Regions from separate parts of the Peribacillus sp. NPDC097675 genome, predicted to be linked through region 1. Evidence: riboswitches for the same ligand, from Rfam matches in the RefSeq annotation. Region 1 holds a riboswitch; each other region holds the start of a gene.
The links. A riboswitch is a leader RNA that binds a small molecule or an ion and turns the genes downstream of it on or off. The one in region 1 is predicted to bind S-adenosylmethionine.
Positions count from the first base shown of each region.

Region 2: linked by a shared signal. The riboswitch ahead of ACQKL5_RS11380 (5-methyltetrahydropteroyltriglutamate--homocysteine S-methyltransferase) and the one ahead of ACQKL5_RS14655 (bifunctional homocysteine S-methyltransferase/methylenetetrahydrofolate reductase) in region 1 are both predicted to bind S-adenosylmethionine.
Region 3: linked by a shared signal. The riboswitch ahead of ACQKL5_RS12105 (methionine ABC transporter ATP-binding protein) and the one ahead of ACQKL5_RS14655 (bifunctional homocysteine S-methyltransferase/methylenetetrahydrofolate reductase) in region 1 are both predicted to bind S-adenosylmethionine.

Region 1 is NZ_JBNNSK010000009.1:139,779-143,058, forward strand. Features, by position in the region: gene ACQKL5_RS14655 (bifunctional homocysteine S-methyltransferase/methylenetetrahydrofolate reductase) at 1-1,196, opposite strand, end outside; SAM riboswitch class I at 1,304-1,402, opposite strand; gene ACQKL5_RS14660 (MOSC domain-containing protein) at 1,514-2,155, opposite strand; gene ACQKL5_RS14665 (phosphatase PAP2 family protein) at 2,503-3,177, opposite strand; gene ACQKL5_RS14670 (Ku protein) at 3,267-3,280, opposite strand, start outside.
Region 2 is NZ_JBNNSK010000007.1:14,487-17,766, reverse strand. Features, by position in the region: gene ACQKL5_RS11385 (hypothetical protein) at 1-111, shown strand, start outside; gene ACQKL5_RS11380 (5-methyltetrahydropteroyltriglutamate--homocysteine S-methyltransferase) at 149-1,252, opposite strand; SAM riboswitch class I at 1,336-1,435, opposite strand; gene ACQKL5_RS11375 (PTS transporter subunit IIC) at 1,686-2,723, shown strand; gene ACQKL5_RS11370 (DUF4179 domain-containing protein) at 2,786-3,280, opposite strand, start outside.
Region 3 is NZ_JBNNSK010000007.1:151,229-154,508, forward strand. Features, by position in the region: gene ACQKL5_RS12100 (methionine ABC transporter permease) at 1-353, opposite strand, end outside; gene ACQKL5_RS12105 (methionine ABC transporter ATP-binding protein) at 346-1,380, opposite strand; SAM riboswitch class I at 1,516-1,627, opposite strand; gene ACQKL5_RS12110 (O-acetylhomoserine aminocarboxypropyltransferase/cysteine synthase family protein) at 1,736-3,046, opposite strand.

The DNA of each region.
Region 1 (3,280 bases):
ATTAAGTGAGATTGAAGCCCAATTAGATTTCGGTCTCGGCACGTAATATGGACCAGCGGATTCACATCTAGTTTGGCCTTTAATAAATTGGCTATGGTAGAATTCGAGATTCTGGGTGAAGCAAGGGAATTATCTGCTAAAGTGATTGAATCCACACCCGCTTTCTTCAAAGCTTCTGCTCCTGCCATAAACGTTTCGATTCCTAACTTCTTTGGTGGATCCAGTTCAACTAGAATGGTTCTCTCGGTTTTGACCCTTTCATGAAGAGCTACTTCCTGTTTCTTGGTATTCACCTCAATAATATCGATATGCCGAGTTTTCGTAATTTTATCTTTAACTGGCGCCAACGCGCCAACCATTTTCTTCACAGCCTGTATATGCAGTGGTGTCGTACCACAGCATCCCCCTATAATTGTAGCCCCTTGTTTTCTTAATTCGAGTGCACTTGAACCAAAATATTGTGGTTCCGCTTTATAGACAAGTCTCCCATCCACATAATCAGGAAGACTTGCATTTGGATAGATGGCAATCGACGCCTTCTGAGGCATTTCCACTTCTTCCAATGCCCTTATCATATGATGGGGGCCTAGACGGCAATTCACACCAACGACATCCGCACCCAGATATTCCAGTTTTTGAAAAGCTTCATTCAAATGAAATCCATTTTGAAGGTTTCCAACTTCATGCATCGATACATTTGCTATAATTGGCAGCGACGTTTCTTTTTTAGCGATTTGAAGCACCGTTTCAAGCTCTTCAAAATCATAATATGTTTCAAGAAGAATCCCATCTGGGTTTTCCAGTAGCAAACTGTATAACTGTTCACGAAAACCCCGTTTTATTTCTTCAATGCTTAAATCTGATTTACGGATGCTACGCTGGGCGCCAATTGTACCAAAAACGAATGCCTTCCCTTTTGCAACTTGTTTAGCAAGGATGACACCTTGGCGATTAATCCGGCTAACTTCTTCTTCAAGCCCATGCCGTTTCAATTTATGAAAATTGGCTCCATATGTATTAGTTTGTAGAATATCCGCACCCGCTTCTAAATACGCACGATGTATCGACTCAATTTTATCAGGATTGGTACAGTTTATTTCTTCATAACACTGATCGATTCCATAGGAATACAACAACGTACCCATCGCTCCGTCCCCCACCAGCATTCTTTCTTTTAGTTCTTTACGAAAATCCATATATACACCCTCTCTCAAAAACACTATGGTTTTTGTTCGGTTTAAATGAGTTTGAGAGTAAAGAAAAAAAACCTTCTCAAAGAAGAAGGTTTTTTCTCGAAACATTCTCCTCATCTATCAAGCTCTGCTTGCTGGATTTAGCACCTTTGCCTAGGCTGGTTGCTGAGGTTTCATCGGGCCAGTCCCTTCACCTCTCTCGATAAGATTTATTAAATTAAATTTTCTAAAGATTTAAAAATTTATTTATATTTAACTTACATGAATCATCCGTCATTTTCAATAGTATATTTGTCATTTCTTCATTATATTCGGATTATTTAAAATTGAATCCTATTCAAAAGCAAAGATTTCCATTCGTCTGCCAAAGAGTGTATCGAGAGTAGATTATTTACCCCATCCTGCCCATCACGATGATGGAGAATTACATCCGTTGCATAGAGGACCGTAACTTGATCCTGAAGCCGTTCTAATAATACGATATCGTCTTGTTTTCTTATCATTCCTTCTTGTATCACCTTAGCAAAATACCCAGTAAGATTAGTTTCCTTCACTAGTTTCAAAAAATCTGGTTCATGGTTAAAATGGGAAATCGTTGAGCAAGGAATACGTCCCTGTGTAATCTGTACGACAGTTTCACCTATGCGATACACATCGCCAATATACGTTTGATTTTCAGTCATTCCAGCAGTCGTCAAATTCTCGCCAAATGCAGGAATGGAAAGCTGTTTAAAGAATTTCTGATTCCAAAGATGATAATGCTCAAAAGGATAAAAACATAATGCACGGTCAGGTCCCCCATGAAATTTCCTATTACCTACACCATCCCCTTCGATACCTAATTTTGTAACAGTTACAGATTCAATTGACCTCTTTTTCATAGCCGTTTTCATTTTAACGCTTGAAAATTCCTCTTGTTTGGGCATTCCGATGTTAAGAGAAATAATTTTGCCATATTCCATTAGACATCTTCCATTTCATTATTTAATTAATAGATTGCATGAAGGTATATTCTGCTTTTAATTTTCAATATATTCAATTAATTATACCAAAAAAAAATAAAAAACACTTCTCTAGGAAAAAAATCCTTACAAAAAAGGCATTACCCTATAAAATAATGCCTTAGTTTTAGTAATTTAGTTGCTATTCTAGAATTAATTATGATAGAATATGAACACAATATATAGTCGAAAAATACATTCCGTCGCCTATATGTTGATTTCACGATTAATTTCCTCATTGTCGCTCTTTAGGGGGCGAATTTTTTTGTCTACTTTTAGTAAATGATTTCTCTCTCGGTGGACCATCCTTATCTTCTAAGCTTTTTTGGCACCTTATATTCGAGATAGCGTAACATCCATGCTGATATGGTAAGCCAGGCAGCACCCGCAACAAAACCTGCCACGACGTCACTCGGATAATGGACACCTAAATAAATACGACTCCATCCGATGATCAATGAGGCAAAAAGAGCTAGGATCCATAGAAGGCCTTTAATAAAATTTTTTTTGATCAATCGTATACATACAACTGCAATACTGCCATAAAGGATGACCGATGCCATGGAATGTCCGCTTGGAAAACTATACCCTGAAACTGATAATAACGGAGCGATATCCGGTCGTTCCCGTTGAAAAATATATTTTAACCCCCAATTAAATCCACCTCCTAATGCAGAAGTTAAAATTATGTAAATTGCGTAGTGTTTTTTACTAAATAAGAACAGAAATAGCGAGAAGACTGAAATCAGGGCAATTATCCATGTCAGAGAACCGAAAAAAGTCAGTTTGGTCACGAAATTGGTAAATTCTTCGCTAAAGGGGCCTTGTATAGATTCAATAACGGCCTTATCAAATTCGATTAACTCCCCTTCCTTCAATTCATCAACAATTTCATTGAAGATTAAAAAATAGATTACGATTAATCCAGCCATCATCGTCATATAAAGATATTTTTTTCTAACATGTACACTAAGAAAGTCCAATCTCCATCACCTCCTTTTAGCTCATTTACCTCAATACCACTAGGATAAAACAAAAAAGACTGAGCGATATGGGTTTCGCTCAGCTTTTTTTACGCTTGTTTCT
Region 2 (3,280 bases), on a different contig from region 1:
CCAAGTGATGGCAAGGCGGCAGAGCTGACGTTGAAGAACCAACTTAAGGATATGGTTACGGATGATGTAGTAGTGAAGAAAGAGGATGATGAGGATAGTCATTGTGGTTGAATAGAAGGGACAAGCCTGAGGCTTGTCCCTATTTCATTCATTCCCACACTTCTTTGGCGACATCCACAACGAATTTCAATTTTTCCCACTGTTGTTCTTCTGTTAGTTTGTTACCAAGATGAGTGGAAGCGAAACCACATTGCGGGCTTAAGCATAGTTGTTCATGTGGCACGTATTTTGACGCTTCCTCAATCCGTGCTTTAACAGCTTCTTTATCTTCAAGTTCCCCATTCTTCGATGTAACGATTCCAAGAACGACTTGCGCACCGCCATTTGGAATGTACTCTAATGGTTTAAAATCTCCTGAACGATCATCATCATATTCCAAGAAGAATCCATCTACTTGTTCTTTAGCCAATAAAGTCGGTGCGATCCGAGCATAGCTCCCTTCGAATGCCCAAGTTGATTGGTAGTTCCCACGACAAAGGTGAGTCGTTACAACAAGATCTTCAGGTTTTCCCTCCAATGTACCATTAATCACGCGTAACGCTAAATCAATTAATTGTTCTCTTGAATATGTGCCATCTTTGAACTGGAAGTCCGGAGCGGAAAGCCTGGCTATGTATACATCATCTAATTGTATATAACGTACACCGGCATCGTAAAAGGCCTGTAAGGCATCTTGATAGGCTTTAATAATATCCTTTGCATAATCTTCGATGTCAGGATAGATTTCTTGATTATGGACACCTACAGCAAATAATTGATTGGGACTAGGAATGGTTTGTTTCGCTACTGCCCGACCACCAACGATTTCATTAAACTCGATAAAGTCTTTAATAAAGGGGTGATCGGGGTTAAAAGAGATTTTTCCAGTATTCCGAACGTTATAACGTTCTGTTTCGATTCCATCAAAGGTAAGGCCTTTTTCCGTGACATACCCTTCGATTCCATTTAAATGTTCCAAGAAGTCAAAGTGCCACCAGGTGCGTCTGAATTCCCCGTCAGTGACTGCCTCTAATCCAATTTCAATTTGTTTATCGACGATACGCTTTATTTCCTGCGTTTCAACCTCGCGTAATTGTTCTGCGGTGATTAATCCTTCTTTCCGTTGCTTTCTTGCTAGATGTACACTTTCTGGTCTTAATAGACTTCCTACGTGATCGGCTTTAAAAGGAGCTTTCGTTAAAGTGATGGTCATGGTAGATTCCTACTTTCCTTATTAAAATATAAAAACCTCTTCTTAAAAAAAGAAGAGGTTTAATCAGCTATGCTTATTTACTCTTCTTATCTTCAAGTTTTACACTTCTGGAATTAGCACAGTACAGTAAAGTCTGTTGCTGAGGTATCAAAGGGCCAGTCCCTCCACCTCTCTGGATAAGAATGTGAACTATTCAATTAATTACGACTATACAGGTAGTGTTAATAAAGGTCAAGGTAAAATGCAGATAATTTAGAAAATAGAAAAGATTAACATGTATCTATTAAAACAGGAAGTTTCTGCTTAAGGGATTTGCTAGAAGCATATATTACTTTTATACACTTTCGCGGTAAAGTATTAAAAAAATCCTTTGACTGTTGTCAGAATATTTCTTATAATTATGTACATTATAGCGAGATAGGAGATAAGTCATATGAAGGATTTTTTCCATAAATTATTGACGGGGATGAGCCTAGGCATTGTCGTTTCATTAATTCCCAATGCTTTGTTAGGGGAAATACTTAAGCTAATAATCCCTCATTTCCCGGCATTACAACACATACTTGATATCACTGTTTTCGTCATGAGCCTGTTACCAGTCATGATTGGGATGATGGTCGGGATTACATTCAAATTATCAACGACCCAGACGGCGAGTATCGGGATTGCGGCCATGGTAGGAAGTGGTGCCATTCAGAAAACAGCTGACGGTTTGTTTGCCTTAAATGGGATTGGTGTCGTGATCAACACAGGAATCACGGCAGCATTGACCGTTTTGTTCCTTCAATTAATCGGAGATAAATTAAAAGCGTATGCCATTCTTTTGATGCCGACTTTAAGCATCTTAATACCGGGTATGATAGGGTATCTCATTTTGCCCTTTGTGAAATCCTCCACAGGGTTACTGGGTGTCGCCATTGCTAACGTGACCTCGTTGCAACCTATTGTAATGGGAGCAATCATTTCCGTTATTTTCTGTCTTATCATTTTGTCACCCATTTCAACAGTGGGGGTAGCGACGGTCATTATGCTTTCCGGTATAGGTTCTGGTGCGGCTAACCTAGGAATCGTAGCAGCAGGTGTTGGCTTAGCCATTGCTAGTTACAAAGCGAACTCGCTCGGAACGGCCTTAGCACATGTACTAGGTTCTCCTAAGATTCAAATGCGGAATTTCTTCATGAAACCGAAAATCGCCTTTCCCATGCTGATCACGGCAGCAATACTAGGAGCGTTGGCAGGTATGTTAAATATACAAGGAACGCCCTATAGTGCTGGATTTGGTTTATCGGGTTTAGTTGGTCCTTTAAATTATATGAAACTAGCTGAAGGGGGATGGATTGGTAGTAATATAACAATCATGATCGTTATTTTCTTCATTCTTCCGATTGTGTTGAACCTTGTGCTGATCTACGTTTTCTCTAAGAAATTGAAATGGATTAAAGCAGAAGACTATACCTTGCATTTTGAATAAAAGGAGATTGAATAGCAGAAGCAGTCAGGCGTTTAGCTCTGACTGCTTCTTTTGTGGGTAGGCTAATTCAATGGGACTTCAACCTTCAAATCTACGATTTCACCATAGTTGGGTGTACCAGGATCTCCGTTATCATAGTGTGGTTGAATGGTTAATGTCTTTGGGACCGTGTTCATAGGCGGAAGGGCTAATACGATTTTGTGTCCACTCGCATCCACTTGTCCATATTGGAGTTCTAAATCTTTGTATACATGTCCTTGGTCGTCTGTCACGACATAGGGAAATGATGGCCATGTGTCATTTTCGTCCATTTCCGAAGGATAATCCAGAGTCAAATCGATCCTAGTGGATAGTGGAAGAAAGGATACCTGGTCTACCGATAATGTATAGATACGGTCCTCTGTTTGAACTTTTGCATGTGGTGTAAATGTTTGAATCGTACCTTCTACTTTTTCCAAAGGAAAGGAGACATCCCAATTCCCTTTTCTTCCGAATAAATCTTCCCCATGTACAGCTACAGTGATGGAATCACCATATTCATCATAATTAGCTAGTGT
Region 3 (3,280 bases), on a different contig from region 1:
CGCAGGCCAATTTCAACCAATCGTGCATAAAATGGAGCGGCACCAATGATCAAAGCCGGTAATGCCGCATCCTCACCAATCATGGAACCGACAATCGATTTAGTGAATGGAATCAATAACACAATCAAGATAAGGAACGGGATGGAGCGGAAAATATTAACGAAAGCACTCAATACCCCATTGATGCCCCGATTCTCCCACATATTCCCCTTACCTGTTAAAAAGAGAAGCAAACCCAATAATATGCCCAGAATAAAGGTAGCTACAACCGAGATACTTGTCATATATAGCGTTTCTTTCGTCGCTTCGATAATGTCTTCCCAATCTACATTCGGCAATAATTCTTCAAGCATGAGTAATCACCTCCACGCCAACTTGCTGTGCTTTTATGAATTCGATTGCGCGGAGCATTTCATCTTCATTACCATCAAGGTGAATAAACAATGTTCCATATGAACCGCTTCTGGTTTGAGAAATTTTCCCTTGGACAATATTGACTTCCAACTCGAAATTACGAACCAATTTGGTGATTAACGGGCTCTCTGCATGATCTCCGACAAATGTCAGCTGAATCACTTTTCCAGCTGGATATCGTTCAAACAAATGCTCCATCGTTTCTCTTGTCTCTTCTGGTTCTGTCACCTGTTGAACAAAACGCTTGGTCATTTGTTCTTTCGGATTTCTGAAAACGTCCAAAACAGCTCCTTGTTCCACTACCCGGCCATTTTCCATCACCGCAACCCGGTTGCAAATTTTACGGATGACATGCATCTCGTGTGTAATCAAGACAATCGTCAATCCCAGTCGCTGGTTGATGTCCACAAGCAATTCCAAGATTGAATCCGTTGTTTGGGGATCCAAAGCGGACGTCGCTTCATCACACAATAGCACTTTCGGGTTATTGGCAAGGGCCCTCGCTATACCAACCCTTTGTTTTTGACCACCACTAAGTTGTGATGGAAAGGCCTTTTCCCTTCCTTCTAGACCGACTAACTTTATCAGTTCATTAACACGTTTGACACGCTCTTGTTTGCCTATTCCCGCAATTTCCAAAGGAAAGGCTATATTTTCCTGCACAGTCCTTGACCACAAGAGGTTAAAGTGTTGAAAAATCATGCTTATCTCTTGACGGGCTTTTCGAAGCTTAGATCCTTTGATAGTGGACACTTCATTTTCTGCAACGACCACCGATCCTTCAGTAGGCGTTTCCAGCCCATTAAGCATCCGGATAAGCGTGCTTTTCCCCGCTCCACTGTACCCTATGATTCCAAAAATCTCACCTTTATTTATCTTTAAATTCACACTATTCACAGCGTGAATCGTTTCATTATTCCCTTTTCCTGTTCGAAAAAGTTTACTAACGTTTGACAATGTAATCATCTATGCTCACCTCTTTATCCAATAAAACCTATGAATTTAGTTGATTTATATTTGTGACATCCTACCATTTATGACTGTAAAGAAATAGAAAAAGCCCTTCTGCATGAGCAGAAAGGCAGGGAAAAGCAGGCCTTCCTCTCATCTCCCAAAGCGATTACGCTTTGTGTGAATTGGCACCTTTCCAAGGAAAATCCTTGTCGGTTGCCGGGTTTCAACGGGCACATCCCTCCACCTCTCTTGATAAGAGCTATATATGGACTATTCTTTTATCATTACGTTCATTTTACTATGGTGAAATTCTATCACAGATAAAAAAGGAGTGCAATGGATAATTACTGAGACACTTGGATTGCTATTAAACTGTTTTTGAGTTCACCGAAACGGTATTCGTCGCTTTTTCAATAGCTTGCTCTAAATCCTCGATTAAATCTTCCACATTTTCTATTCCGATTGATAACCGTACCTGATCTGCACTAACACCTGCTTGAACCAGACCTACCTCGTTCAATTGTTGGTGAGTTGTACTCGCGGGGTGGATAATTAAGCTCTTCGCATCCCCCACATTGGCAACATGTGACCATAACCCCACTGAATTGATGAGTTTCGCCCCCGCTTCACGTCCTCCTTTAATGCCAAATGTCACCACAGATCCAGGTCCCTTAGGCAAGTATTTATCTGCAAGGGCTTTATCGGGATGATCATCATTACCCGGATATGAAACCCAGGAGACTGCCGGATGTTCTTCCAAGAATTGAATGATTGCCCTCGTATTTAAAAGGTGCTCTTTCATCCTTACATGCAGTGTTTCCAAGCCTAGAGTAAACTGGAAGGCACTTTGAGCACTTAAAGTTGGCCCCATATCCCGAAGCAATTGGACACGTGCTTTGGTGATAAAGGCAGCAGGTCCTACTGCCTCGGAGTAGACAAGCCCATCATAACTTGGATCAGGTTCGGTAAAGCCTGGATAGTTAGGTGAATTCCAATCGAATTTACCTCCATCAATAATGACACCGCCTAATGTGGTACCGTTGCCCAATAGCCACTTTGTGGCTGAATGGATGACGATATCCGCTCCGAACTCTATCGGCTGGCACAGATATGGTGTCGCAAAAGTGTTATCGATAATCAATGGGACACCGGATTCATGGGCTATGTCGGCCACCGCTTCTATATCTAGAACCCTTAAACTTGGATTGCCAATCGTTTCAGCGAAAATGGCCTTCGTTCGTGGAGTGATGGCTTTTTTGAAATTTTCCGGATCATCGGGAGAGACGAATTTCACTTTAATTCCGTACTTAGGAAGAGTGTTTTCAAATAGATTATATGTGCCGCCATATAATGTAGAAGCAGCAATAATCTCATCTCCCATAGTAGCAATGTTTAGAATGGCAAGTGTTATCGCAGCCATGCCACTTGCTACTGCCAATCCACCAATGCCTCCTTCCAACAGGGCCATTCTTTCTTCAAAAACGCTGACAGTTGGATTATGAAGCCGTGTATAGATGTATCCACTTTCCTTTAGTCCGAACAGATTCGCCGCATGATCTGTATCTTTGAACAAATAAGCATTGCTTTGATAAATAGGCACAGCACGGGCGCCCGTTTCGTCAAGCTGAAGGCCACCATGCACACTTAAAGTTTCAAAACGGAAATTTTTCTCTGTCATCATTTTCTCCCCTTTTTCTATGGTTTTAGTAGGAATTATTAGGGATGCTATCTCATTGCTTATGAAAAAAGAAGAAGTTTGACCCCTCTTCGCTCTGAATACTCACGCTGAAGGAATTATCTTTAAAAAGCAGAAGTGAAACTATCTTTTTTCTTCTCTTTTACGAACCACTAAACGATTCAACATATACTTATTACAAAATATAGCACTTTAGTCGTAGCCAGTCAACAAACT